DNA from 2 places in the Bacillus sp. EA-CB0995 genome. Region 1 is predicted to be linked to the other one. Evidence: predicted binding sites of a transcription regulator. Region 1 holds the regulator's gene; the other holds the start of a gene.
The links. Region 1 encodes LexA, which represses DNA repair genes until DNA is damaged. Its sites were predicted from a motif close to CGAACATATGTTCG; they were not measured.

Region 1 (3,166 bases):
TACTTTTAGGGATTGGTGCTTATTATTGTACAGTTTGGTTTAAAACGCTTTTTGTCAAATACGCCAATTGGAATTTAAAAGTAATTAAAGGGGAGTAGATAAAATGAGGAAAATTGTATTCATAGCACTTGTTTGTATTGTGATTGGAGGAATTGGTTTATTTTTTGCAGGATCAGCTTTTTTTATGAAATCTGTGAATGGGTCAGTGGAAACAAAGAAATTGGAACAGAAACAATTTAAAAATGATCAAATTAAAAATATCAACGTTGACACAGATGTAGGAGATGTTGTGATTGAAAAAGGAAAGACTGATTCATTTGAAGTTCGGTATAATGGTGATCAGGAAAAACGAAAGTTAGACGTAAATGAGAAGGGCGAAACGCTACAAGTGGAAGTGAAAACAAAAAAGAAACATATATTTGATTTTTCTTTTTTTCATTTGGTTTCAAAGGTGAAAGTTTAATAGTCGTTGTACCTGAACGCGTATACAATCAAATTGAAATAGAGACAGAGGCGGGAAATATTCAAGTGCGAGACATTCAAAGTGAAAATGTATCCGCACATACAGCAGCAGGTGAAGTAGAAATGAAGCAAATAAAATCGAATAACGTGAATACTTCATCTAGCGCGGGGGATATTGTTTTGCATAAAGTAGAAGGGAAAGTACTTGCAGAAGCAACAGCAGGAAATATAGAGGTAACGCAGCATAACCCGCAATATAGTATTGAAGCGGAGTCAGCAGCAGGAGATGTCAATATTCAGCTACAGGAAGTACCGAAAGATGCCGTTGTAAAGGGCTCTTCTCATGCAGGAGATGTAAAGATTTTCGGGAAAGAAAATAAAGAAATTACATTAGGGAACGGAAAGGTACAGATTAGCGGGGAAACAGCAGCAGGAGATGTGAAAATCAAGACGAACTAAAAAACAGACCAGCTCAGCTGGTCTGTTTTTAGTGTAAATGACGATATACACCAATTACTTTTCCGATAACAGAAACGTTATCTAAAATAATAGGTTCTAAAGAAGAGTTTTCTGGCTGCAAACGGAAATGATCTTTTTCTTTGTAAAAACGTTTTACCGTAGCTTCATTGTCCTCTGTTAAAGCGACAACGATCTCACCATTGTAAGCAGATTGTTGTTGGCGAACAACAACTAAGTCTCCGTCAAAAATACCGGCTTCAATCATACTATCTCCGGAAATGCGTAACATAAATACTTGATCTGAGCCTGAAACGAGGTTTGCCGGAAGTGGGAAATGTTCTTCTACACTTTCAACTGCTGTAATTGGTGAACCAGCTGTAACTTTCCCGACAATCGGTACGTGAACGACTGGTTGTGTATCCGTTTCGATGTTATCGTTTCCTAAAATTTCAATGGCTCTCGGTTTTGTTGGATCGCGGCGAATGTATCCTTTTTCCTCTAAGCGAGATAAATGTCCGTGCACAGTAGAGCTAGAAGCAAGACCGACTGCTTGACCGATTTCACGTACGGAAGGCGGATAACCTTTTTCTTGTACTTTTTGTTTAATGAAGTCGAGAATGTCTTGCTGTCGTTTCGTTAACTTCTCCATGTTTTTTACACCTCGTTTTCTTTAAATTTTCTTACTTGTATTATAACATGTGAAAAAATATTCTACAAACATAAGTTCGAACAAATACTTAGTTTGTGATACACTATGATGTGAAAAGTGAGATAGAGAAGAGGGTATGAAATGAATGCGATTATTTATGCACGTGTGAGCACGACGAAAGAAGCGCAGGAAACATCATTAACACGCCAAAAGGATGAATTATTGCATTTAGCTAAACAGTATCAAATGAATATTGTAAGAGTAGTAGAAGAGAAAGCGAGTGGATATAACATAGAACGAGATGGTATTTTAGAAGTGTTAGATACCATTCGTGATGAACATGTTGACGTGCTTCTCATTCAAGATGAAACACGTCTGGGGAGAGGGAATGCGAAAATCGCCTTAATGCATTGTTTACACAAAGAAGGAGTAAAAGTATATACACATGCACATAATGGCGAATTACAGCTTTCTGACGCAGATTCAATGGTACTTGATATTATTGGTATAGTAGAAGAATACCAGAGAAAGATTCATAATTTAAAGATTAAACGTGGAATGAAGCGAGCTGTAGAAAATGGATTTCGTCCAGAGAAAAATTTAAAGAATCGTCATTTAAGCACAGGTCGGGAGAAAAAGAAGTGCCTATCGAAGAGATTGTTCGTCTGCGCCGCAACGAATTAACATTTGAAGAAATTGCAGCAACGCTTCGTGGTTTTGGTCATGAAGTATCAAAAGCGACTGTACATCGCCGGTATGTAGAGTATACGAAGCAATTGCTTGATAAACAAGAGTAACTATTGTATGATAATAATCAGTTTTTAGTAGAAAGGGGATTCGAGATGCTAAGTCACGAACTCATTGAACGCATTAATTTCTTAGCGAAAAAAGCAAAAGCAGAAGGTTTAACGGAAGAAGAGCAACGTGAGCGTCAATCGCTCCGTGAACAATATTTAAAAGGTTTTCGTCAAAACATGTTAAACGAATTGAAATCAATCAAAGTTGTTAACGAAGACGGTAAAGACGTTACGCCGAAAAAGTTAAAAGAATTAAAAAAACAAAATAAAGCAAAGTTAAATTAAAAGATGGGCGCAGTCCATCTTTTTTAAGTTTGATAGGAAAATTCATTATTTAACAACTTTCCAATTATGATTAGTCATCGCTTCGATTGTTTTTCGTTCTAATATGTAATTTGCAATGAGCTCAGACATATCAATTGGTATATCTTTTATAATGGGCTTATTTTGATACATTACGTAATTTCCGCCACCACTTGCACGATAATTGTTCATGACAACGTCATACTCTTGATGCAAGTGAAGAGGAGACCCTTCATATTGTAGGGAAACGACTCTTTCCCCAACTGGTTTTGAAATGTTTAATATGTATGAAATTCCTTCCCACATATCGTAATTATAATGCTGCGGTTTTGGTTTGATATATGAAGGGTTTACAATGATATTTCCATCTGTATCTAACGAGAAATATTTGGCAGATAGCTCAAGGGCCTCTTTTATATCTTTTCCTGTAACACGAATGACCTTTAGAGTATTGGGATAAATATAATTCGAAACAATATCTCTCATTGTAATGCGG
Region 2 (3,166 bases), 720 kb from region 1:
AATAGCAATTTCGTTGTGCGTAGCGCTGGTGGTGGAAATATTGGTGTAGATAGCTATGTATTCCAAGCCAACGATGACGATGTCATTCATTTCCTTCTTGCTTTCTTACATGATTAATGTTATATTAACAAAGCGATGAGCTAATTTACGTAAGACGAGAGATATGCTTAAGTGCTAAACACGCGGATGTGGCCGCCTGGTCTCTCGCCGTAAACGCATCAAGACGCCTGCATGACAGGCGTCTTTCTTATTATATAGAAACCTAGCGGAGTAGGATGAAGATCCTATTCCGCTTTTTTGTTGTTTATCCCGCATGAACGGGCAGTAAGCCCCCCACCTCAAGATTCAAAAAGAAACGAGGAAGATAGGTGGGGGATAACTGCTGGCATGCGCCCGAGTGGTTCAACTAACCATCAGTGGGGGATGAAGAACCCCCCACTGATGGGAGTTTCACTTCATTCTAGTCAGTTCCGTTTTTCGTATTGTCTAGCTTCGCCTCCTAGCTCCTTCCGTCTAAGAACCTTAGCTTAAGTGGGTTAACAGTCGGCGCCGTTTTTCTAGGGGATAAAACTTCTATTTTCGGTCAAACTGTAAATAGAAGTTTTTTATTTTCCCTAAAAGAGGTGACAGCATATGAAATTCATGATCATTGCAATGCAAATCGTGCTAGCTGTGTTTTGTTTTTATCATGAATCGAGTGTAGCATTGGCAGAAAGTTCGGGTAATGCAGTGCAACAAGAACCTCAAATTATAATCATGTTGCAGCGTACATATTTAGACGGGGAAGTGAGTCAGGAAATCTTCACGGAAAAGGTCGTGAATTTAGAAAAGCTTTTGGAGCAATATAAAGAGTGGCAACTTGTTGATCGAGACGATGGGCAAATTGTATTACAAAAGCGCATTGATGATATTTCACCGTTATTAAAAACAAGCGGTTATTTTGGGGTTTCGAAAGAGGGGATTCTCCAAATTTTTAACGGTGTGCCAGAAACCGATAATGTCATTCATTCCTTCTTTCAAATTGATATGAAAAAGATGGAGAGTTATCAGCGTGAACGGTTGAAGCGCGGGATTCGGGTGAAATCAAAAGAGCGATTTGTGGAAGTAATGAAGGATATGGAGCAGTATTCTAGGAGTAATGGAAACAGTCGTAGCTTAAAATAGCTACGGCTGTTTCTTATTTTTGTTTTTCTAAAATCATTTTGCAATATTAATTTTTTGAAGGTGCTCTGTCAATATGAAAATGACAAAATAGAATAGAGAACATTTGTTGGGGGAATCTCGCATTTATATCATTATTTATGTTAAAATGGAATACATGATTTGAGAGGGAGAGATACAGTTTTGTTTGAATATATTACAGGTTATGTGGAATATGTAGGACCGGAATATATCGTTCTTGACCATAAAGGAATTGGTTATCAAATTTTTACTCCAAATCCGTATGTATTCCAAAGAAGTGAACAAGAACTTCGCGTATATACATATCATTATGTAAGAGAAGATATCATGGCCCTTTACGGATTTAAAACGCGTGAAGAGCGTTTGTTATTTACAAAGCTTTTAGGTGTATCGGGGATTGGACCAAAAGGTGCCCTTGCGATTCTAGCTTCTGGTCAAACAGGGCAGGTTGTGCAAGCGATTGAACATGAGGATGAAAAATTCTTAGTGAAGTTCCCGGGTGTTGGAAAGAAAACAGCGCGTCAAATGATTTTAGACTTAAAAGGGAAATTGGCAGATGTTGTGCCGGATGCCTTTGTTGACTTATTTTCAGATGCAGAGCGTTTCGGTGAGAAGAAAGGAACATCTGCGGAGCTTGATGAAGCACTGGAAGCACTTAGAGCACTTGGATACGCAGAGCGAGAAGTGTCTCGCGTCGTGCCAGAACTATTAAAAGAGTCACTTACGACGGATCAATATATTAAAAAGGCACTTAGTCTTTTACTAAATGGTAAGAGGTGAGTAGAATGGACGAACGTCTTGTCTCGGGAGAATCCGCATATGAAGATGTGGACTTAGAATATTCGTTAAGACCACAAACGCTCCGTCAATATATTGGGCAAGATAAAGCAAAACATAATTTAGAAGTATTTATTGAAGCGGCAAAAATGCGTGAAGAAACGTTAGATCACGTCTTATTGTATGGACCGCCAGGACTTGGGAAAACGACATTAGCAAATATTATTGCGAATGAAATGGGCGTTAATATTCGTACAACGTCAGGACCGGCAATTGAACGACCAGGTGATTTAGCAGCGGTATTAACGGCGCTTCAGCCAGGTGATGTTTTATTCATTGATGAAATTCATCGTTTACATCGCTCAATTGAAGAAGTATTATATCCAGCGATGGAAGATTTCTGTCTTGATATTGTAATTGGAAAAGGTCCGACAGCGCGCTCTGTTCGGCTCGATTTACCTCCGTTTACACTAGTTGGTGCAACGACGCGTGCAGGTGCGTTATCTGCACCGCTTCGAGATCGTTTCGGTGTATTGTCTCGTTTAGAATATTACACAGTTAATCAGTTATCAGCCATTGTAGAACGTACAGCAGAAGTGTTTGAAGTTGAAATTGATTCGTTGGCTGCCTTAGAAATTGCAAGGCGTGCACGAGGTACACCGCGAATTGCGAACCGTTTACTGCGCCGTGTACGTGATTTTGCGCAGGTGCGCGGTGATGGAACTGTTACGATGGATATTACACAAATGGCACTTGAACTACTGCAAGTAGATAAACTTGGACTAGATCATATTGATCATAAATTATTGCTTGGTATTATTGAAAAATTTCGCGGCGGTCCAGTTGGGTTAGAAACAGTCTCAGCAACGATTGGGGAAGAATCTCATACAATTGAAGATGTGTATGAGCCGTACTTACTGCAAATTGGCTTCTTGCAAAGAACACCAAGGGGCCGCATTGTTACACCGCTTGCATATGAACATTTCGGAATGGAGATGCCGCAAGTATGATGGATATGTCAAAGCTGCTTATTACGGCTGGTATCCTTTTGGTTGTTGTTGGATTAGCTTGGAAGTTTATAGGAAGACTTCCAGGCGATATTTTTGTGAAAAAGGGGAACGTTACCTTTTATTTTCCTATCATTACGTGTATTGTGATAAGTATTGTATTATCTTTTATTATGTATGTTATAAATCGATTTAAATAG

Region 2: a site for LexA is predicted at 1,261-1,274, ahead of ruvA (Holliday junction DNA helicase RuvA). Genes of this name have one in related genera too.

Annotation. Positions count from the first base shown of each region.
Region 1 is NZ_CP169269.1:1,982,849-1,986,014, forward strand. Features, by position in the region: gene ACEWFJ_RS10350 (HAAS signaling domain-containing protein) at 1-98, shown strand, start outside; gene ACEWFJ_RS10355 (DUF4097 family beta strand repeat-containing protein) at 104-463, shown strand; gene ACEWFJ_RS10360 (DUF4097 family beta strand repeat-containing protein) at 463-921, shown strand; gene lexA (transcriptional repressor LexA) at 950-1,570, opposite strand; partial or broken gene ACEWFJ_RS10370 (YneB family resolvase-like protein) at 1,712-2,367, shown strand; gene ACEWFJ_RS10375 (DUF896 domain-containing protein) at 2,413-2,652, shown strand; gene ACEWFJ_RS10380 (bifunctional metallophosphatase/5'-nucleotidase) at 2,698-3,166, opposite strand, start outside.
Region 2 is NZ_CP169269.1:1,265,229-1,268,394, forward strand. Features, by position in the region: gene ACEWFJ_RS06585 (hypothetical protein) at 1-117, shown strand, start outside; gene ACEWFJ_RS06590 (BofC C-terminal domain-containing protein) at 634-1,164, shown strand; gene ruvA (Holliday junction DNA helicase RuvA) at 1,345-1,962, shown strand; gene ruvB (Holliday junction branch migration DNA helicase RuvB) at 1,968-2,969, shown strand; gene ACEWFJ_RS06605 (DUF2905 domain-containing protein) at 2,966-3,166, shown strand.